2 regions of the Mesorhizobium sp. M1273 genome follow, and region 1 is predicted to be linked to the other one. Evidence: riboswitches for the same ligand, from Rfam matches in the RefSeq annotation. Region 1 holds a riboswitch; the other holds the start of a gene.

Evidence for each region. A riboswitch is a leader RNA that binds a small molecule or an ion and turns the genes downstream of it on or off. The one in region 1 is predicted to bind cobalamin.
Region 2: linked by a shared signal. The riboswitch ahead of metE (5-methyltetrahydropteroyltriglutamate--homocysteine S-methyltransferase) and the one ahead of NKH30_RS26690 (DUF1636 family protein) in region 1 are both predicted to bind cobalamin.

Annotation. Positions count from the first base shown of each region.
Region 1 is NZ_JAMYLV010000034.1:44,673-56,160, forward strand. It holds gene nuoE (NADH-quinone oxidoreductase subunit NuoE) at 1-850, opposite strand, end outside; gene NKH30_RS26655 (hypothetical protein) at 873-1,241, opposite strand; gene NKH30_RS26660 (NADH-quinone oxidoreductase subunit D) at 1,244-2,434, opposite strand; gene NKH30_RS26665 (DUF2059 domain-containing protein) at 2,485-3,042, opposite strand; gene NKH30_RS26670 (NADH-quinone oxidoreductase subunit C) at 3,039-3,641, opposite strand; gene NKH30_RS26675 (NuoB/complex I 20 kDa subunit family protein) at 3,647-4,228, opposite strand; gene NKH30_RS26680 (NADH-quinone oxidoreductase subunit A) at 4,219-4,584, opposite strand; gene NKH30_RS26685 (winged helix-turn-helix domain-containing protein) at 4,920-6,119, shown strand; cobalamin riboswitch at 6,149-6,352, shown strand; gene NKH30_RS26690 (DUF1636 family protein) at 6,391-6,825, shown strand; gene cobW (cobalamin biosynthesis protein CobW) at 6,822-7,853, shown strand; gene NKH30_RS26700 (cobaltochelatase subunit CobN) at 7,872-11,488, shown strand, end outside.
Region 2 is NZ_JAMYLV010000031.1:27,307-38,794, forward strand. It holds gene tyrS (tyrosine--tRNA ligase) at 1-768, shown strand, start outside; partial or broken gene NKH30_RS25505 (MFS transporter) at 998-2,318, shown strand; gene NKH30_RS25510 (helix-turn-helix transcriptional regulator) at 2,531-3,364, shown strand; gene NKH30_RS25515 (hypothetical protein) at 3,682-3,936, opposite strand; cobalamin riboswitch at 4,491-4,691, shown strand; gene metE (5-methyltetrahydropteroyltriglutamate--homocysteine S-methyltransferase) at 4,787-7,123, shown strand; gene NKH30_RS25525 (FMN-binding negative transcriptional regulator) at 7,231-7,449, opposite strand; gene NKH30_RS25530 (dihydrodipicolinate synthase family protein) at 7,484-8,386, opposite strand; gene NKH30_RS25535 (trans-sulfuration enzyme family protein) at 8,439-9,671, opposite strand; gene pdxR (MocR-like pyridoxine biosynthesis transcription factor PdxR) at 9,755-11,251, shown strand; partial or broken gene NKH30_RS25545 (MOSC domain-containing protein) at 11,410-11,487, shown strand.

The DNA.
Region 1 (11,488 bases):
CGACGCTCGCCGCCCTTTCCGCCGCGGGCGCGACTTTCGTCGCCGACGGCGATTTCAGCGCCGGGTTGGTCTCGACCGCGTCGGTCTTCGGCTTGCTGGCATTCGAGGGCGCAACCGGCGCCGGCGCGGCAGGAGCAGCTGGCGGAACTGATGCTGCGGCGGCAGCTGCCGGCTCTGCATCCTTGGCGGCCTTGGTCGCCGCCCTGGTTTCCCGGTCGCGGGTCGCCTTGAGGATCGCCTTTTCGCTCTTGAGGGTCGTCAGGCCACTGGCCGGCTCGGAAGTGATGCGGCCGTTTTGCGGTCCTGGCGTCACCGAAGCACCTTTGCCGGCGTCATAGAGGTCGATGATCTCGGCAAGCCGCTCCGGCGTCAAATCCTCATAGGTGTCCTTGAATATCATCACCATCGGTGCGTTGACGCAGGCGCCGAGGCATTCGACCTCCTCCCACGACAGCGTGCCCTTGTCGTTGGTGTGGAACTGGTCGTGATGGATCTTCGAGCGGCAGACATCCATCAGCGCTTCCGAGCCGCGCAGCATGCAGGGCGTGGTGCCGCAGACCTGGATATGCGCGCGGGTGCCGACCGGATTGAGCTGGTACTGGGTATAGAAGGTGGCGACTTCCAGCCCACGGATATAGGGCATGTCGAGCATGTCGGAGATCGTTTCGATCGCCGCCTTGGTCACCCAGCCTTCCTGCTCCTGCGCCAGCATCAGCAAGGGGATGATCGCGGATTGCTCGCGTCCCTTCGGATATTTCTTGATCCACTGCTTCGCCGCCGCCGCATTCGCCCGGTTGAAGGCGAAGGAGGCTGGCTGGAGGCTGGCTTCTGCGAGACGGCGGACTGACATGGAGTTTCGCTTTTATGTTTTCTTATTGAACCGAACTGGAGACGCGATAGCAGTTCTCAGATTGCCCTAACACGCATACAAACTCTTCCTTACCGCGCTTCAGACGGATGTATTCATCATAACGATCGTCAACCCAAGAGACACAGTAAGGCCTCGGCCGGCTGGGCACTTGGGCAACAAACGACTCGATCGGACACGGAAGAGAATGAAAACCCATCCCCTCATCCATCGGCGCATGCCTCTCGTATGTACGCCCCATCAGCAAGTCGCCCTCCGAGACCAGCTCAAACCCGATCTTGAGCAGGTCTCGCGAAAGCAATCGACCATCCGGGGCCCAAGCAGGAACTTGGGCCGCCATGGTCAGAACCGCTGCGGTGACAAGCGCGTTCATTGCTACCGATCCACCTCACCAAACACGATGTCGAGGGAGCCGAGAACGGCGGTGACGTCGGCCAACATGTGGCCGCGACACAAAAAGTCCATGGCCTGGAGGTGCGCGAAGCCGGGCGCGCGCAGCTTGCAGCGATAGGGTTTGTTGGTGCCGTCGGAGACCAGATAGACGCCGAACTCACCTTTCGGCGCCTCGACCGCCGCATAGACCTCGCCGGCCGGCACGCGGTAGCCTTCGGTGTAGAGCTTGAAGTGATGGATCAGCGCTTCCATCGAGCGCTTCATCGCCGCGCGCTTCGGCGGCACCACCTTGCCGTCGAGGTTAGACACCGGCCCGCTGCCTTCCTTGCCGAGCAACAGGTCGACGCACTGGCGCATGATTTTCGCCGACTGCCGCATCTCTTCCATGCGTACCAGATAACGGTCGAAACAGTCGCCGTTCTTGCCGATCGGAATGTCGAAATCCAGCTCGGCATAGCATTCGTAGGGCTGCGATTTGCGCAGGTCCCACGGCGCGCCCGAGCCGCGCACCATGACGCCGGAAAAACCCCAGGCCCATGCGTCGGCCAGAGACACCGTCGCGATGTCGACATTGCGCTGCTTGAAGATACGGTTGCCGGTCAAAAGCGCGTCGAGATCGTCGACCGATTTCAGGAATGGGTCGATCCACTTGCCGATGTCCTCGATCAGCTTCTGCGGCAGATCCTGATGGACGCCCCCGGGGCGGAAATAGGCAGCATGCATGCGCGAGCCCGAGGCGCGCTCATAGAACACCATCAGCTTTTCGCGCTCGACGAAGCCCCACAGCGGCGGCGTCAGCGCGCCGACATCCATCGCCTGCGTCGTCACGTTGAGGATATGCGACATGATGCGGCCGATTTCCGAATAGAGAACTCGGATCAACTGGCCCCGCTTCGGCACCTCGATACCGAGCAGCCGCTCCGCGGCAAGCGCAAAGGCATGCTCCTGGTTCATCGGCGCGCAATAATCGAGCCGGTCGAGATAGGGCACGGCCTGCAGATAAGTCTTGGCCTCGATCAGCTTTTCCGTGCCGCGATGCAACAGACCGATATGCGGATCGACGCGATCGACGACTTCGCCGTCGAGCTCCAGCACAAGGCGCAAAACGCCATGCGCCGCAGGGTGCTGAGGGCCAAAATTAATGTTGAAATTGCGGACGGAGGTTTCAGCCATTTTTTCTATATACTCATTGCCCCAGTACCGGAGCTTCGATCCTCAACAAATCAGATTTTGATGTCCTTACCCTGTGCCTTCAGGGCAGCTTGTGTCTGCCGGAGTGCCTCAGGGACGATGGTTTTTTGGAAGTACTCGGCCAGATACGGCAGTTTGGCCATATAGGCCGGCGTCTTTGCCAAAATACGCGACCCCATCGGCGACGCGTAAAAGTCATCCATCGCCTCCACTTCATCGGGATCGAAGGCTTCCAGCAGCATCAACGCCGTCAGATGCTCTAGAGTCTCCGAGTTATCCAGCAATGCTCGCTTGATGAAGTCATCAGCAAACTCACCCGCATCGCTGTCTGAAATCGAGGGATTGGCTCCTTTCAATTCAGCTATCGTTTGCTGCCGCAAGGCGGGCGCCATCGCTTTGAAATTTGCGTTCATGTTGAAATTTCGAACATAGCGCAAGGCAGCGCTGACCGCTTTGGGATCATATTTTTGCAGCTTAGACTCAAAATTGCCGTCAGGAATGCTATCCGCTCGACCCGTCAAGTCACCGGCCAACAGCGCGAAAAACGATACGATCACGATCGGAAGCCAATGCCGTGATATTTTTATCATTGTTTCGCCTTTTCGTCGCCTGGAAGCACGTAATCCGTACCTTCCCACGGAGACAGAAAATCGAAATTGCGGAATTCCTGCTTGAGCTCCACCGGCTCGTAGATGACGCGCTTGGCTTCGTCGTCGTAACGCACCTCGACGAAGCCGGTCAGCGGAAAGTCCTTGCGCAGCGGATGGCCTTCAAAGCCGTAGTCGGTCAGGATCCGCCGCAGATCGGGATGGCCCGAAAACAGCACGCCGTAGAGATCGTAGGTCTCGCGCTCGAACCAGTCGGCGCCGGGATATATCCCGGTGATCGACGGCACGAGCGTCTCTTCGTCGGCCTGGACCTTGAGCCGGATGCGGATATTCTGCTTCGGCGACAGCAGGTGATAGACGACGTCGAAGCGCTTTGCCCGTGACGGATAATCGGCGCCGCAAACGTCGATGATCGAAATGAACTGGCATTTCGGGTCGTCGCGCAGGAAGGTCACCACCTCGATCAGGTCGCGCGGCTCGACCGAGATAGTGAGTTCGCCATAGGCGAGCACCGCCGCGCCGATCCGGCCGATCAGCTTCTCGCCGAGATAGGTCGAGAGGTCATTCAACGCCTGGGTCATGCCGCTCACCGCTCGATCGTGCCGGTGCGGCGGATCTTCTTCTGCAGCAGAAGGATGCCGTAGAGCAGCGCTTCGGCGCTCGGCGGACAGCCGGGCACGTAGATGTCGACCGGCACGATGCGGTCGCAGCCGCGCACCACCGAATAGGAATAATGATAATAGCCGCCGCCATTGGCGCAAGAGCCCATCGAGATGACGTAGCGCGGCTCCGGCATCTGATCGTAGACCTTGCGCAGCGCCGGCGCCATCTTGTTGGTCAGCGTGCCGGCGACGATCATGATGTCGGACTGGCGCGGGGACGCGCGCGGCGCGACACCGAACCTCTCCGAGTCATAGCGCGGCATCGACGTATGGATCATCTCGACGGCGCAGCAGGCGAGGCCAAACGTCATGAACATCAGCGAGCCGCTGCGCGCCCAGGTGATCAGCGCCTCGGTCGAGGTGACGAGAAAGCCCTTGTCGGCGAGCTCGTTGTTGATCTCCAGGAAGAATGGATCGTCGGACCCGACCGGCCTGCCGGTGTTGGGGTCGATGAGGCCCTTGGGCTTCGGCGCGACGAGCGTACCGGAACTGTCGTTCAATCCCATTCCAGCGCTCCTTTTTTCCATTCATAGGCAAAGCCGATGGTCAACACCGCCAAAAACACCATCATCGACCAGAAACCGAGCATGCCGATCTGGCTGAACGACACCGCCCACGGAAACAGGAAGGCCACCTCCAGATCGAAGATGATGAACAGGATCGACACCAGGTAGAAGCGGATATCGAACTTCATGCGGGCGTCGTCGAACGAGTTGAAGCCGCACTCGTAGGCGGAAAGCTTTTCCGGATCGGGGTTGCGGTAGGCCACCAGGAACGGTGCGGCGAGCAGCGCCAGCCCGACGATCAGCGCCACGCCGATGAACAGGACGATGGGCAGGTACGAACCTAAAAGTGCGTTCATGCTGCAGTTTCCGTTGGCGGCCAATCCACTCTGATTACAGCACCGGACCCACTTGCGGAAGCGTGACAGTTTAACCACTGAACCGTTTTAAGGGGGCTCTATGCTGCAACGCGGCGAGGGTTAGCGCAGCGCTTTCGGCGAAGCAAGTCAAACCTTGTTCAAATCGCGGTGCTGGACGGCATATCCGGGAAAACTGGTCCGATCCGCTCCTGTTTGATTTCCTTCACTTTTTACTCCACTTTTCTCTCCTGACATGGATGCCGCCAAAACCCTGTTAGCATGGCACGGAATCGCAGGTCATTTTCTCTGTCTAAAATCGTCCGGATGCCGCCTTCATGAAGGAAAAAATCTCGCTCGCCATGGCCCGCCGCATTGCGCTCGCGGCACAGGGATTCAATGACCCGCGCCCCACCGGCACGCCTGACCGCCGGCATCTGGCCCGCGTGCTTGCCCGTACCGGCCTGCTGCAGATCGATTCCGTCAGCGCCGTGGTGCGCGCCCACTATATGCCGCTCTATTCGCGGCTTGGCCCCTACAAGCTGGCGCTGCTCGACGACGCCGCCGTAACGCGCAAGCGCATGGTCTTCGAATATTGGGCGCACGAAGCCTCCTTCTTGCCGGTCGAGACCTATCCGCTGATGCGCTGGCGCATGCAGCGGGCCGAGTGCGGCGACGAAATGTACAGCGGACTGGCCAAATGGGGCCGCGAGCACGCCGCCTATATCGAAGACATCTATCGCGAGGTCGCCGAACGAGGCCCGATCGCGGCGTCGGCTTTCGAAGGGCAGAAGGGTTCGGGTGGCTGGTGGGGCTGGAGCCATGCCAAGCACGCCTTCGAATGGCTGTTCTGGGCCGGCCGCATCACCACGGCGCATCGCCGCGGCTTCGAACGGTTCTACGATCTGCCGGAGCGCGTGCTGCCGCCAACAATACTGAGTCTGCCAACGCCCTCCCCCGAAGACGCTCACCGCGAATTGCTGCGCATCTCGGCCCGTGCCCACGGCATCGCCACGGCAGGCGACCTGCGCGACTATTTCCGCCTCTCGCCCGCCGACATCAAGGGCCGCATCGAGGAGCTGGTCGAGGCCGGCGAGCTGTTGCCGGTGAGCGTCGACGGCTGGAACAAAACAGCCTATCTCCACAAGGACGCCCGTTTGCCGCGCAGGATCGAGGCGCGCGCCTTGCTCGCGCCGTTCGATCCTGTCGTCTTCGAACGATCGCGCACCGAGCGGTTGTTCGACTTCCACTACCGCATCGAGATCTACACGCCGGCCGAAAAGCGGCGGTATGGCTATTATGTGCTGCCATTCCTGCTCGGCGACAGCATCGTCGGGCGCGTTGACCTCAGGGCCGACCGTCCGGCCGGCGTATTGCGCGTCCATGCCGCCTATGCGGAGCCCGGCGCCCCGCCACAAACCGCTGCCGAACTCTTCAAGGAATTGAAGCAGATACAGGGCTGGCTCGGCCTGGAACGCATCGAGGTGACCGCTGCCGGCGATTTGGGCCGGCCGCTCGCGGATATCGCCGCGCCATAGACGTGCGTTGACACAACTGCCTCCACAAGCCTAAATCCGTTCCAGACGGTCCCCTGCCCGCAACGGCAGGGGCCAAGAGGGAATGCGGTGCGAAATCTCGATTTCAAATCCGCGGCTGTCCCCGCAACTGTAAGCGACGAGCCAAGGCCGAAAACCACTGGGATATTCCCGGGAAGGCGGCACCCAGGCGATGACCCGCGAGCCAGGAGACCTGCCGTCTAGGACCTAAGAATCCGATCGCCTGGCGGGTTTTCCGGGCAAGGAGCCTGATTTGGAACGCGACAGCAGTTTTCCGGCTGAGACAGCGGATTTATTGTCCGGCCATGGTGATTCCCCGGCCGGCGTTACCGTCATCGTCTGCTCGTCCTGCCGTGACGAGACCGGTTCGGACGCTCATCCGCGCGCTGGCGAACTGCTCGCAGAGGACACGCGCCGCGCTGCTTCCAGCGAAAACATCAAAATCCGCACCGTCGAATGCCTCGGCAATTGCAAGCGCCGGCTCAGCGCGGCCATGCTGCGCGACGGCTGCTGGAGTTACGTCTTTGGTGATCTGACCACGACCAGGGGCGCCGATCTCGTCACCGGGGCAAAGCTGTTCGCCACCTCGACCGATGGGCTCATTCCATGGCGCGGCCGTCCCGATTGCCTGAAGCGCGGCCTGGTTGCCCGCATCCCTCCCCTTGACCTTTTGAAGGACCTGACATGACCGCTGCCTCCCTTTCGCGCGTTCCCTGCACCGTGGTCACCGGCTTTCTCGGCGCCGGCAAGACGACGTTGATCCGCCATTTGCTCGAAAACGCCAAAGGCAAGCGCCTGGCCATCATCGTCAACGAGTTCGGCGACATCGGCATCGACGGCGAGATCCTGAAGGGCTGCGGCATCGACACCTGCCCCGAGGAAAACATCGTCGAGCTGGCCAATGGTTGCATCTGCTGCACCGTCGCCGATGATTTCGTCCCGGCGCTGGACCAGATCCTGTCGCTGACGCCGAGGGTCGACCACATCCTGATCGAGACATCCGGCCTCGCTTTGCCCAAGCCGCTGGTCCAGGCCTTCCAGTGGCCGTCGGTGAAAAGCCGCGTGACGGTGGACGGCGTCATTGCCGTGGTCGACGGACCGGCGCTGGCTGATGGCCGCGTAGCCAACGACATGGACGCCCTGCAGGCGCAGGACGAGACGCTCGACCATGACGATCCGGTCGAGGAAGTGTTCGAAGACCAGCTCGCCTGCGCCGACCTGATCATCCTGTCGAAGAGCGACCTGATGGACGCAGCCGGCTCGGCCCGTGCCAATGCCGTCATCGGCAAGCACGTTGCGCGGGCGGTGAAGATCGTACCGACTTCGCAAGGCAAGGTCGACCCTTCGGTGCTGCTCGGCCTCGGCCTCGCCGTCGAGGACGAAATCGAGAACCGCAAGACCCACCACGACGACGAGCTCGACCACGAACATGACGATTTTGACTCGTTCGTCATCGACATCGCATCTGTGTCCAACCCGGACGAGCTCGCACAACGCGTCGCCACGGCGGCGGAGGAAGAAAACGTGTTGCGCGTCAAAGGTTTCGTCGAAGTCGGCGGCAAGCCGATGCGGCTCCTGCTGCAGGCCGTCGGTCCGCGCGTCAACCACTATTACGACCGCGCCTGGACCGCTGAAGACGACCGCCGCTCGCGCCTCGTCGTCATCGGCCTGAAAGGGCTGAACCGCCCGGCCATCGAGCGTATCCTCGCCGGCTGACCCCAAGTACGAGCCGCGATGCACATCCTCACCACCACATCCGCCTCGCTCGACGATCTCGCCGAGCCTGTCGATCTCAGGCAAACGCCTGCGGATGTCGTGGCGCTGTCCTTCACCGACAGCGACCTGGCCGGGCTGGCGGCGGCGTGGAAGGCAGATGCGCACCGCCTGCCGTCGATGCGGCTCGCCGCCTTGCGCGACCTGCGCCATCCGATGTCCGTCGACCTGTGGATCGACAGTGTCGCCCGCCACGCCAAGGTCATTCTGGTCCGCATCCTCGGCGGCTATGACTGGTGGCGCTATGGCTGCGACCAGCTCGCCGCTATCGCGCGAAATCGCGGTATCAAGCTGGCGCTCCTACCGGGCGAGAGCCACGACGAGGATTTGCGACTGATCGAAGGCTCGACGCTGCCGCGCGAGGAGTTGGACGCCCTGCTTGGCTACTTCCGCGAGGGCGGGCCGGCAAATATGACGGCGCTGGTGCAGAGGCTGGCAAGTCTCGCTGGATCGGGTGCGGCGGTAGCCGAACCTGTTAGCGTGCCAAAGGCGGGATTTTACGAGCCGGGACTGGGGGTCGTAGAACGCGGTGTCCCCCTCCCCCTCGAGGGGAGGGCCCGGCCGCAGGCCGGGGGTGGGGTCCTCTCCGAAGCGCGCCTGCACAAAACGTCGAGCACTGCCGTGACGACCCCACCCGGCCCTGCGGGTCCCCTCGAGGGGGAGGGGGACGTCGTGCCAATTCTCTTCTACCGTTCGATGCTGCTCGCGGCCGATGTCGCGCCCATCGACGCGCTTTTCGAAGCCCTGCGCCACCGCGGCATGGCTCCCGTGCCTATGTTCGTCTCCAGCCTCAAGGACCCGGCGTCGCTCGCCTTTGTCGCAACCGCGCTCGCAACCCTGAAGCCTGCCGCCATCATCACCGCCACAGCTTTCGCCTCGGGTGCCGAGCCCGGCGTTGAAACCCTGTTCGACCGCGCCGGCGTGCCCGTGTTCCAGGTCATCGTCGCAACCACCCGCCGCGACATCTGGCAAACCAATCAGCGCGGCCTGGCGCCCGCCGACCTTGCCATGCATGTCGTCCTGCCCGAGCTCGACGGCCGCATCCTGGCCGGCGCCATTTCATTCAAGGGCGAAAGCGAAACCGACCCGGCGCTGGCCTTCCGCGCCTTCGCCAACCGGCCTGAGCCCGACCGCGTGGCGCAAGTGGCGAACCGTGTCGAGGCCTTCGTGCGCCTGCAGCGGTCGCCGCGTGCGGAGCGCAAGCTCGCCATCCTGATCCCCGACTATCCGAGCGCCCCCGGTCGCACCGGCTACGCGGTTGGTCTCGACGTGCCGTCCAGCGTCCTGGCAATGCTGCACGACCTCAGCGAACAGGGCTACGCCGTTGAAAGCATTCCGCAAACACCGCGCGAGTTGCTGGAGACGCTGGAAAAGGGCGGCCATGGGCTGGCATTGAAGGAGTATTTGACCTTCTCGACGGAATTGCCGCCGTCGGCCATCGCTGCGGTGGAAGCCGCATGGGGAAATCCAGAAGATGAGACAGGTTTGTGCGAGGCACCCCCCTCTGTCCTGCCGGACATCTCCCCCTCAAGGGGGGAGATTAGCAGTTCCGCCACCGGCTCTCCCTTAAGGCCCTCGGTAATTGGCGAAAGTAGAGACAACAGCGCAATCTCCCCCCTTGAGGGGGAGATGTCCGGCAGGACAGAGGGGGGCGCGACGGAACGCCAACCTTCGCTGCTGGTCAGCGAAAAACAATTCGCCTTCCGCACAGCCACCTTCGGCAACGTCACCGTGGCACTCGCCCCTGACCGCGGGCGCTCAGCCGACCGCCGCGCCGACTATCACGACCCGACGCTGCCGCCGCGCCATGCGCTGGTCGCCTTTGGGCTCTGGCTGCGCAAGTCGCTCGGCATCCATGCAATTGTCCATGTCGGCGCCCACGGCACGCTGGAGTGGCTGCCCGGCAAGACCGTGGCGCTCAGCGAAAACTGCTTTCCCGAGATAGTCACCGGTCCCCTGCCCGTCATCTATCCCTTCATCGTCTCCAACCCGGGAGAGGCAGCGCAGGCCAAGCGGCGCATTGCCGCCGTCACGCTCGGCCATCTGCCGCCGCCGCTGACCGGCGCCGGGCTGGACGAAAACCAGCACCGGCTTGAACGACTGGTTGACGAATATGCCCAGGCCGACGGGCTCGACCGCCGCCGCCGCGACCGCCTGGCGAAGCTGATCGTCGAGACGGCGGAAAAGACCGGCCTCGCCTCGGAAGCCGGGGTTGCCCAAACCGACGTCCCCGACGAAGCGCTGCGCCGCATCGACGCCTGGCTCTGCGATCTCAAGGATTTCGCCATCAAGGACGGCCTGCACATTTACGGCCGCTCGCCGGAAGGCGAGGCCGATCCGTTGCGGCGGCAAAGCGCGGCAGCTGAAAAAACCGCGCTGCTTGCCGCCCTCGACGGCCGCCACGTCGCTGCCGGTCCGGCCGGTGCGCCGGCGCGTGGCCGGAGCGATGTGCTGCCCACCGGCCGCAATTTGTTTACCGCCGACCCGCGCACCATGCCGACGCCGACCGCCTATGATCTGGGCAAGGTGGCAGCGGAGGAAGTCGTCCGCAGCTACATGCAATCGCATGGCGACTGGCCGCGCTCGCTGGTCATCGACCTCTGGGGCTCGGCCTCGCTGCGCACCGGCGGTGAGGAGATCGCGCAAGGCCTGGCGCTGATGGGCTGCCGGCCGCAATGGGATTCCGCCACCGGCCGCATCACCGGCATAGATGTGCTGCCGCCGGCAACACTCCGCCGTCCGCGCATTGATGTCACCTGGCGCATATCGGGCCTGTTCCGCGACATGTTCCCGACCCAGATCGCGCTGATCGACGCCGCGGCCAACGCGGTGGCGACCCGCGACGAGGACGATTCGGAAAACCCGCTCGCCGCCAGGGCCCGCATCGACGGCAAGATCAGCCCGCGCATTTTCGGCACCTCGCCGGGCACTTACGGCGCGGGCGTCGAGGACTTGTTGTCGAGCGGCGACTGGGCCGCGCGCGAAGAGATCGGCCGCACCTATCTCGCCGCCACCTCGCACGTCTATGGCGGCTCCGAGGGCAAAGGCATTTCGGCGCCCGGCGCGTTCGAGGATCGCCTCGCCGAGGCCGACCTTCTGGTTCATACCGGCGACGACCCCGGCCGCGACATCCTCGAAGGCTCGGCCGACGTCGCCTTCATCGGCGGCTTTTCGGCAGCACTTGCCGCGCTCGGCAAAAACGCCGACGTGATCGTGCTCGACACCACGGACCCGCAAAGACCGAAGCCGCGCTCGGTTGGTGAGGCCGTATCCCGGGTAGTTCGCGCCCGCGCCGTCAATCCGCGCTTCATCGCCGGCCAGATGCGTCATGGCCCGCGCGGCGCCTCGGAATTCGCCGAGACGGTCGACCGTCTAGTCGGCTTTGCTGAGACTACCCATGCCATATCGGGCACGCTGATCGAGGCGGTGCACGACGCCTATCTTGGCGAACCCGTGGTGCGCGCCTTCATCCTGCGCGAGAACCCGGCGGCGGCGAAGGTGATTGCCGAGCGTTTGCTGTCGGCACGGCGGCGCGGGCTCTGGCATCCGCTGCGCAATTCGATCGATGACGATCTCGC
Region 2 (11,488 bases), on a different contig from region 1:
TTCGACAGTGTGAAGTCGCGGCTGGAAAAGCAGGAGAATCTGAGCTTCTTAGAATTCAACTACATGATCCTCCAAGCGTTCGACTTCCTTGAGCTAACCCGCCGGACCGGTTGCCGTTTGCAGATGGGTGGAGCCGACCAGTGGGGGAACATCATCAATGGCATCGACTTGATACGGCGGACGGATGGAAAGGAAGTCTTCGGAGTGACTACGCCGCTTCTGAAGACTCCTTCAGGTGTCAAGATGGGTAAGACGGCTGCCGGAGCTGTGTGGCTCAACGAAGATCGCCTTTCGCCATACGATTACTGGCAATTCTGGCGTAACACGGAAGACGCTGATGTCGTTCGGTTTCTGAAGCTTTTCACCGATCTGCCGATGAACGAGATCGAGCGATTTGGACAGGCTGAAGGAACCGAGCTAAACGCCGTCAAAGAACGTCTCGCCAACGAAGCTACGGCCCTGGCACATGGAACTAACGCCGCCAAACAGGCGGAGGCCACGGCTAGCCAAGCATTTGGGCAGGGCGAAGCCGCAGAGGGGCTACCGACGCTTCATCTAAATGACGCCGAGGGGTTGGCCGGAGTAGCCCTTGTGGATTTGCTGGTACGCGCCGGATTGACCTCCTCCAAAGGGGAAGCGCGAAGGGCGATCTCGGGACGAGGTGTGCGGATCAACGGCAACGTTGTCGACGTTGATACAATGATATCTTCCCAAGACCTCCCGATCCGGCTTTCGCTCGGCCGGAAGCGCCACACTGTTGTAAAGTAGGGTTTCAGCAAATGCTGTCGCAGAAATTCTGCCCGCTTAGCGGATATTGCAGACATTCGCGTCGAGTTCCCTGAGGAATGTCGAGAGACACTCCTCAGGGGGTAGTTAAGGCCGCCAAGTTTTCTGGGTTAGCAGGCGCGCCACTGTGGCAGCTTGGCTTGTATGGCGAGGCCATGGTTGAGTGAGGCGAACCAAATCCAGCCCCGCGGTCGTCCCGAAGCTTCCCACAATGGCGAAGAGAACATCTTCACTGGTTCCTTTTCAGCACAAGACCTTCCGTTCGCTATGGTCGGCTGCACTCGTTTCGAACCTTGGCACCCTAGTGGAAGGTGTGGCGGCGGCTTGGCTGATGACGAGCATCGCCACCTCCCATGGAATGGTGGCGCTCGTCCAGTCATCGACCACCCTCCCCTATATGATCTTCTCGCTCGCGGCGGGAGCGCTCGCGGACAACTTTGACCGTCGCCGGATCATGTTGACTGCGCAACAGCTGATGGTCTGCGTATCCGCCTTCCTGGCGTTCCTGACCTATGCGGGGGAAATGACACCCTGGACCCTTCTGGCTCTCACCTTCCTGATCGGCTGTGGTTGGGCATTGCACGATCCCTCTTGGCAAGCCTCCATGGGAGATATCCTGCCTCGCGAACACCTGCCAAGCGGGGTTGCGCTCAACGGCATGAGCTACAATCTCATGCGCAGCATCGGGCCGGCGATTGGCGGCCTAATCGTGGCCACAGCCGGTGCGGCCTTCGCGTTCCTCTTCAACGTCCTTTGCTACTTCGCTCTGATCGCTGCGCTGTTGCGATGGAAAGCCGAACGGGCACGACAAGCGCTGTCGCGGGAGGCTTTCGGCAGTGCGATGGCGGCGGGCTTCCGTTACGTGCTCTTGTCGCCGAACCTTCTCAAGGTGATGTGCCGGAGTTTCATTTTCGGCCTCACCGCCGTTGTCATTTTGGCTCTCCTGCCGTTGGTCGCTCCCGAACAGATCAAAGGGACCGCAGTCACCTACGGCGTGATGCTCGGCTTCTTCGGCCTGGGAGCGATTTGCGGCGCGCTCCTCAGCGGGCGGGTCCGAGAAGTTCTCTCCAACGAATGGGTCATTCGCGGTGCGTTCTTTGTATTGGCGATCAGCTGCTTCTTTCGGGCATGGAGCGAGCACGTTGGGCTGAGCTGTCTCAACCTCATGCCAGCCGGTGCGGCCTGGATTCAATCATTCTCGCTGTTTAACGTCACAGTGCAGCTTTCGGCGCCGCGGTGGGTGGTTGGACGCGCCCTCTCTCTATCAGACGGCCACGTACGGCGGCATGGCGGCGGGAAGCTGGCTTTGGGGCGAACTGGCGGATGTCCAAGGTGTTTCGGGAGCCTTGCTCGTCCGCCAGCTGGTTCTTGTCATTGGGGGACTGATGGGCATCCTTCTGCGTCAGCCGGATTTTGAAACGCTCAATCTGGATCCGACCAACAAGTTCAGCGAACCGACGCTGCAACTTGACCTGCGGCCACGAAGCGGTCCGATCATGGTGATGGTCGACTATCGTGTCGATCAGAGAGATCCAGACTCGCCCACAATAATTATCTGAATTTCAGCAGTAATTTTTGATCGCCCCATTCGTGCTGTGTACCAGCCCTGTGTCTGGCGCAAGTGGTCACGAACGGCTGCCGGAGCCTCGAAGACGCCCTAAAAACACATGCTGCGATTTTTGAACACGCTTGACGATTAGATTAATTCATCCACAATGCGTGTGTTGAACACGCGAGGTGAGTTATGAACATGAAAGAGCTTAGGGTTCGACTGGGCATGACTCAAAAAGATTTGGCAGAGCAGATGGCAACGACGCAACAGACTGTGGCCCGTTGGGAAACAGGCAAAACGCAGTTGAACGTCGAGCAGATCAAGGACCTTTGTCTCACGTTGAAATGCACGGTCGAGGAGCTGCTGGGCTGGAAGATTGATGTCGAGGAGTGGCGCACGAGCCCGTTTGCAATTGCCGATGCCGAAACGCGATACGGCACGCTCAGAATCAAGACGACTGTTGGCAGCCGCCAATATCCTATCGATGAAAAGGCGCGTGAATCGATTTTACGTCAGTTGAAGGAACTTCATAATCTTCGTAGAAATAACACAAGCAGGCCATGGCTGTATTGTTGGAGCCTTGACAACAAAATACTCTTGATAAATCCGCAATATGTCCGCACCATTGAGCTTATCGGTGAAGATGTAGAGGAGATGCCAGAGTATTATCATCCAGAAATCTATCGGGCTTTGGATGACTGGGATAAGGGTGAGGTTTCAGGAAAGCTGAAGAAAGAATGCGATGCCATCATCGCAGAGATGGGTGATCAGGAAGCCGTGCGCATGGCCTCCTATGTTCGCGTCACATATGACGACGGAGAAGATGAGTGGAACTTCTTGGATGAAGAAACCGCTACGACTTTCTTCGGATTGGAAGCTGCGACCTTTGACGTTCCCCAGTGTAGTTTCGCCGAAGTGGAGGAAGAAGGTTACTACCGAGCGCGATACGCCAACCTTGATCGCGTCGCGGTGATGGAGGTTCCAAGCGACCGTTATCACAGATTGACCGCGCCCGAGGAAGCTTAGAACCATCCACGAAGGGCGCATGTTACATCTCGACCTTGCGTGGTGCGTTTTCAGTACGAGATGACGTTAAGCGTAGGTAGCGGCAGGTAAGAGTGCTCGACCAGAAGCTCAACTGCCTCCTCAATATCGCTGCCGATGTGCCGCAGGACACGTCCACGGGAGCGTGGATAGGCGTAAAGTTCCTGCACTCCACGGTCCGCTCTCCCATCGCCGGTGTGTGCCCGACGCCATCTTGTGGACGAGCTTGGCCGCCTGCACCCGGTTGTATTCCGGCTTGCGGTCCGCCTGGGCGGTCCGCCGCGATGGCTATCTCCATGTCAATCGGCGCCGAACTTTGACTGCCCGCTGCTTTTGATGAATTTGGCGAGGTCCCGCGCATAATCACTCTTGGTCTTCTCCTTGAGGCCCTGTGTCGCGAACTTGTGGTCCAGCAGGGCAAACAGGTCCAAGTCCCCTTCCGCCTGTGGCGCTGGCTTGCCCTCACCGCCCTCGGCTTCCCAATTGGGGACCGCTTCTGCGCGCTGCACCGTGGCGATTGTCCGCCCAAGACGCATCACAAGATCGAACGCCAAACCGTGCGCGTGCACGACGATTTGCCGCTCAGGCCTCATTTGGACAGGACTTGAGCTGGCCCGGTGGTTTGAGCCGGGTTACCTTGAGCCGGTGGGCTGCGAACAAGCAGTTCGAGACATTGGCCTCGATCACTTCGCAACACGCCGCTGCGCCTGGCCTCGGTGTGCTCCCCCCGAAATCGTTGTGTCATATCACCGAGGGCTCACGGCCAACAGCTTCCACATGGGCAACAGCCTCGCCATTGAGCCGAATATGGTCGCGAGCAGATCACCAACGAAGCGGTCGGAACCTCGGAGCCGAAGTTCGACGCCGAGGTGGTTCGCATGATGCGCTAAGCAGCACCACGGCGCTTGCCGGTATGTTTGCTGCCGGCAGCCGACGAACTCCTATCCTCCTGGACAAGGGCGCCGTGCGTCATTGCTTTGATTTACCGGCCGCTCAAGGCTTCCACAGTTTTCGCTTTCGAGGCGACCTTTGGAACATGCCAACGGAAATTTAACATAACGACATAAACATTTCTTTATGCGGCGTTGACAAAGAAGCGAACTGCTGTAATTGTCTCCCGCGTCGTGGTTCTCCGTACGGCGCTGCCGCAGCGGAGCTAAGAGGGAAGCCGATGCGATGCCGGCGCTGCCCCCGCAACTGTTAGCGGCGAGCCAACCCCACTCATGTCACTGAGGCGAATAGCCTTGGGAAGACGGGTAGAGGCTATGACCCCGCGAGCCAGGAGACCTGCCACGGCGAATTACGTCCACGGGCGGGGTGTCTCGGTGGCCGCTGCAGCCTGGCGTTCGTGCCGGCCTGCTAGCGCCTTCCTTGTCACCGACGCCCCAACCATCGGGGTCTGGCATGACTGTCTCTCAGCAAATTCCTGTAGCAACGCTCGGCGTGCCCCGCTTCGGTCGTCGGCGAGAACTGAAATTCGCGCTTGAAAGCTACTGGTCCGGAAAGTCGTCCGCTGCCGACCTTCTCACGACCGCGAAGGCGCTCCGTGCCGCTAGCTGGGAGGAGCAGCACGATCGCGGCGTGTCGAAAATCCCGTCGAACGACTTCTCGCTCTACGACCATGTGCTCGACACCGCAGCCATGGTCGGCGCCGTTCCATCCCGTTACGGCTGGAATAGCGGCGAGGTTCCACTTGACATCTACTTCGCAATGGCGCGGGGCAACCAGGGTCAGACGGAGGATTGTCGACACGCTGGTCACCAGCAGGCGGCTCATCGGTCTGATGTAACCGCGATGGAAATGACCAAGTGGTTTGACACCAACTATCACTACATTGTGCCGGAACTCAACGATGATCAGACGTTCGCCCTCTCGTCGACGAAACCGGTCGATTACTTCATCGAGGCTAAAGCTCTCGGCGTTCACACACGCCCAGTCATCCTTGGACCGATCACCTTCCTCAAGCTGGCGAAATCGCCTGCCGAAGGATTCGATCCCATCGCGCTCCTGCCGCGGCTGCTGCCCGTCTACGAGCAACTCCTGCAGAGGCTGAAGCTGTCTGGAGCCGACTGGGTGCAGATCGATGAGCCAGCGCTTGTCCTCGATCTGAACCCGAACGAACGAGCTGCGTTCGAATTCGCCTATGGCCAGCTGTCGAAAGCCGCGCCCGAGCTGAAGATCATGCTGGCTACCTATTTCGGGCCGCTGGGAGACAATCTCGAAACCGCGGTTTCTCTGCCCCTGGCCGGGCTGCATATTGATCTCGTGCGCGCTCCCGAGCAGCTGGAAACGGTGGGTCGGCTCGCACCGAAGGATCTGGTGCTCTCGCTTGGCTTGATCGATGGCCGCAACGTCTGGCGTGCGAACCTGCCCGCCATTCTCGACCGCATCAAACCGATCGTCGCCGGCTGGCCCTTGGACCGCGTCGAGATCGCGCCTTCTTGCTCGATGCTGCATGTGCCGATCGACCTCCGCATGGAGACGGAACTCGACGCGGACATCAGGTCGTGGCTCGCCTTCGCGGCCCAGAAGACCGACGAGTTGGTGTTGCTTGCCCGGGCCCTGTCCCAAGGCAGGGATGCGGTGGCAGGCGCGTTGAAAGCGTCTGCCGAGGCTGCCGCCACTCGCGTGACATCCACGAAGATCCATGACCCGCTGGTTGAGGGGCGGATCGCCACCATTGACGACAGCATGAAGCGACGAGAGAGCGCTTTTGCCGAGCGCTCCAGAGTCCAGGCCGGCACGCTCGGGCTGCCGCCGTTCCCGACGACGACCATCGGGTCCTTCCCGCAGACGCCGCAGGTACGCAGGGCGCGGGCCGCTCATGCGAAGGGCCAGCTGAGCTATGTCGACTACGAGACCTTCCTGAAGAAGGAGATCGAGGCTGCAATTCGCTGGCAGGAAGAGATCGGGCTGGACGTGCTGGTGCACGGTGAGTTCGAACGAAACGACATGGTACAGCATTTCGGCGAGCAGCTGTCCGGCTTCGCCTTCACCCAGCATGCCTGGGTGCAGAGCTATGGGTCGCGTTACGTGCGCCCCCCCATCATCTTCGGCGACGTATCGAGACCCAAGCCGATGACGCTGCGCTGGTGGCAATTCGCCCAGTCGCTTACGGAAAACCCTGTGAAGGGAATGCTCACAGGCCCGGTGACCATTCTCAACTGGTCTTTTGTTCGCGACGACGTACCCCGCTCCGAAGCATGCCGCCAGATCGCGCTCGCCATCCGCGACGAGGTGACGGATCTCGAATGGTCCGGCGCAAGGATGATCCAGATTGATGAGGCCGCGTTTCGCGAAGGATTGCCACTGCGCCAGTCTGATTGGAACGACTATCTCGACTGGGCTGTCGAATGCTTCCGGATCGCTTCAACGGGTGTAAAGGACGCGACTCAAATCCATACCCACATGTGCTACTCGGAGTTCAACGAGATCATCGACGCGATCGCTGAAATGGATGCGGATGTCATTTCGATTGAGACGTCGCGCTCGAAGATGGAACTGCTGGACGCCTTCACGAGCTCCAAATATCCGAACGAAATCGGTCCCGGAGTCTACGACATTCACTCACCACGCGTCCCGGAAGTCGGCGAGATTTCGGATCTCGTCATGCTTGCCCGCGAGCGACTGTCGGATTCCCAACTGTGGGTAAACCCGGACTGTGGCCTCAAAACACGCAAATGGGAGGAGGTCCGCCCTGCCCTGATGAACATGGTCGATGCAGCACGTGCGCTCCGGTAGAAAGTGTAGGCCGGAGGGTTTCCTGGTTGCTCACCATGTGGTGAGTGACCGGCTGCCGCATGTCGGCCGTGAATGTGCCAAAACGCGATCACATCCTTTGAAATAAGTCACTCGAGCGAGAATGTGCACTTTCCTTCGGCACGTGTATTAATCGCGCAGGAGTAAAGGGTACCGTTTTCTCCCTGTGACGTGTCGAGTTCGAAGGGGATGTGATTGGCGTCGAGACCGCTCCGGCCATGGGTTATCAGCATGCCAAGTGCACTGTTCTCGATCAGTTTGTAGAGGACTTCTCGGCTCGGTTCATCGAAATGCGCGGGTAAATACATGACAGTTCCTTTCACTGGCCGCCGGGTTCGCTATTCACCGGTTGACATCCGATGGTAAGCGTTCCAACGCGGCGGCGATCTGGCGCTTCGCTGCTGAGGGCAGAGGCAGGATGGGACGCGGGGGGTCGGCACGGCAAATGTCGAGCAATTCGGCAAGTGCATAGACGACGCGAACGCTCGAGAACTCCTTGAAGAGGCTCCAGAGCGGCGCAAGCGTGGCATCGATCCGTCGCGCTTCGGCCGCATCGCCCTGCTGCGCCGCCGTGACGATCTTCACGCAGACCTCGGGCAGGATGCCGGCGAGGACGCTGTACCATGTGTCAGCGCCGGCGATCATGGCCTCTGCGGCGTTCCAGTCGCCGCTGTAGCCGATCGAGAACCCTTCCGGCACAGTGCGCCTCTGGTCGGCCAGATGGCTCTTGATCGCATCGCCCTTGTCTGTCGGATTCTTGATAGCGACGATCCCCCGCACCTTTGCCAGGCGGCTGACGAGTGCTGGGGTGAAATGGAAATGCGTCGTTCCTGGATTGTCGTAGACGACGATCGGCAGGCCGCTCTCGCACGCCACCGTCGAGAAATGTTCGAACACCTCGTCATCAGTGAGCGGGGTGTAAGAGGCGGCGGCAAGCAACCCCGCGGCAGCCCCAAGGGCCTTGGCGTCCTGCGCGAGCCTCACTGCTTCGTCGGTGCGCAGCGCGCCCACACCCACCACGACCGGCATTTGTCCCCCGGTTTCGTCCAAGGTCTCGGCGAGCGCCCGTCGCCGTTCCTCGCGCGTCAGATACATGTATGTGCCGGTGCTGCCGAGAAGACCGATGGAATCGACCTGAGCGGCGCAAAGCCTGGCAATCAGCTTGCGCAGAGCAACGGTATCGACGCGGCCGTCACGATCGGCGGGCGTGATGGGAAACGCGGAAAGACCGCTCAGGAATGCCATGGCAAGGCTCCAGGTTTGTGCGTGAGCGCAGGACTGGCCGGACGACAGGTCATCACAAGGCGTCCAGAGCCCGCCGCAGGTCGGCGATTAGGTCATCGACGTCTTCAAGACCCACCGAGAGACGCATGAGGTCCTCGCCGACTCCATCGGCCAGATGCGCATCCTTGCGGATCGGCTGACGAGCACGGGTCAGGCTTGCCGGATGATAGATGAGGCTGTCGGCATCGCCGAGGCTGACAGCCCGGGTGATCAGGTTGAGCCGGTCCATCATCCGCCGCGCGCCCTCGAACCCAGCGTGGAGGCCAAAGGCCAACATGCCCGACCCTTGGGACATCTGCTTTCGCGCCGTCACCTGATCAGGGTGCGAGTCGAGGAAGGGATAACTCACCCATGCCACCGCCGGGTGCGCCTCGAGCGCCTGAGCCACCGCAAGGGCAGTGGCGCTGTGCCGTTCCATGCGCAGCGTGAGCGTCTTCAGACCGCGCAGGATCAGGAAGGCTGACATGGGCGAGAGCGCTGCGCCGGTGATGTAGCGCAGGCCCGTTTCGTGCAGCGTGCGGAGCGTTTGCGCGTCGCCGAGAATGGCCCCGCCAAGGGCATCGCCGTGCCCATTGATGTATTTGGTCAGGGACTGGAGCACGAGGTCGGCCCCATGTTCGAGCGGCCGCTGGAGCGCGGGCGAGGCGAAGGTGCTGTCGACTGCAACCTTTACACCGCGCGCGTGGGCGCGCTCGGCAATGGCAGCGATGTCGAGGATGCGGCTCAGCGGATTCACCGGCGTCTCGAAGAAAACAAGCCGGGTCCGCTCGGTGATCGCGGCATCGAGATTTTGAGGATCGGACAGGTCGACCGCGACGACCTTGATGCCGAAGCGGGGGACCGCCTGTTCGACCATGGCAAGCGTGTTCGCATAAAGCGTCCTGTGGACGATGAGTTCATCCCCTTGGGACAGGAGCGACAGGATCAGCGTCCCGAAAGCCGCCATCCCCGAGGCAACGACCAGACCTGCCTCGGCTCCTTCCAGATTGGCAAGCCGTTGTTCGAGGATCTCCGTCGTCGGATTGTATTCGCGCGCATAGAGCCTTCCGCCAAGCGCGGCGGCGGCCTCGTTAGCTGCCACGCTTTCGAATCCATAGGTCGAGGTCAAGAAGACTGGCGGCTGAACGGCATTGGAAAAGCCGGCCGGATCGTAGCCATGATGGATCGCCCGAGTGGCGAATCCGGGACCGGTGTCGTTGAGTGACCGCGTGAGAGCATCGGTTTCGGATTGATAGGAGCGGGTCATTCGGCCTCTGAGATCTTTCTTGGGTTTCCGAAAGATTGACGGCAAACTGGCCAATGTGAAATATCCAGTTGGCGATGAATGAAATGGTCCAGTCTTCAAGTGCCGGTTCTGCAGGTCGCACGCACGCGATGGGTGCACGCCAGATCTACGAGGCTCTTCGCGAGCAGATCCTCGGAAGTGTCTACGAAACCGGCAGTCAGCTGCCTTCCTCCCGAGGCCTCGCAAATGACCTTGGGGTTTCGCGAACGACGGTGACAGTCGCCTATGAGCAACTGGCCGCGGAAGGTTTCATCGACGTCCGTCAAGGCGCACGACCCCGCGTTGCATCTTCGTTGATCGGTCCTGAGACAAGCCGCACGCCTGCGAAACGGGTCGGCTCGGTTCTTCTGTCCGCCTATGGCGGCCGACTGCGCGTCACGCCGCCCTGGCCGGATTATCTGCCGACTGGGCTGAAGGTCGATTTCCGCTATGGCGACCTGGCGTCGTCAGACTTCCCCGCATTGGTCTGGAAACGTGCGATGAACGAGGCGATGGGGCAGCGCCCGTTGCGTCTTGCCTATGACGATCCGCGCGGCTCGCGCCGGCTGCGCCAGGCGCTCCAGGGCTATCTCTGGCGCGCCCGAACCCTGAGCTGCGACCTCGAGCAGATCATCATCGTCAACGGTTCGCAGCAGGGCCTCGATCTGTGCGCGCGCCTGCTTCTCGATCCCGCCGACCGCTTCGTCATCGAGGACCCGTGCTACAGGATGGCGCGTCAGGTCTTTGCCAGTACGGGTGCCTCGCCCATCCCGGTCACCGTCGACGAGGACGGGATGAAGACGGAGTTGCTGGCGGGGATCGGGGCGCGACTGGCCTATGTCACGCCATCGCATCAGTTTCCGCTGGGCGGCGTCATGCCGATCGCGCGCCGCCATCAGCTTCTGGAATGGGCGCGGCACGACAACGCATATGTGATCGAGGACGACTACGACAGCGAATATCGCTACGACATCAATCCGGTCCCTCCGCTGCACAGTCTCGAGGACCACGGGGCTGTCATCTACCTCGGCACGATCTCCAAGACGCTCTCGCCGATGCTGCGTATCGGCTACCTCGTCGTCCCGCCGGAATTGCAGGAGGTCTTCGCAACCGCCAAACAATTCGCAGACCGGCATTCGCCGGTGGCTGAACAGGAGGCTCTGGCTTGTTTGATCGAAAGTGGCGGCTACGAAAGCCATGTGCGGCGCGTGCGCAGGCTGAACGGCGAGCGTCGGGAGACGTTGTTGGGCGCCTTGCGGCGCAGCTTCGGAGGTCGCATCGCTGTCCAGGGAGCAGAGGCCGGACTGCACGTCGCCGTCTGGTTCAACGACCTGCCACGATCGCAGGAAACGGCACTGGTCGAAGCCGCCCGACGTGCGGGTTTGGGGCTACACCTGATCTCGCCCCTTTACGAGCGGCAGTCGGACGAAGGCCACATCGATCGCGTGGGGCTTGTCATGGGCTATGCCGCTTTGAGCATTCGGCAGATCGAGAAGGGCGTTGAGGTCCTGCGAGCGGTTGTCAGGCAGGTACAAGACGCGTTGCCGGGACACGGTGGCTAAAACGGCGGGGACGTGGCGTGCTGGCGAGGAAACCGACCCTTGGGCTGAACCGCGTTTCGTTGCAAAGCCAACTGGACTGGGAAAACGCCGTACCATGCTGTTGATCAGGCCAGTTTGGCGGCAGATTTTTCGTGCGAGACGAATTCCGAAAGCGATGCATGACCCGGCAAGGAAAGCTGCTTCACATCCATATCGCGCCCGCTGCCTCCTATGAAATGGAGGATCTGGAGGAGGCGT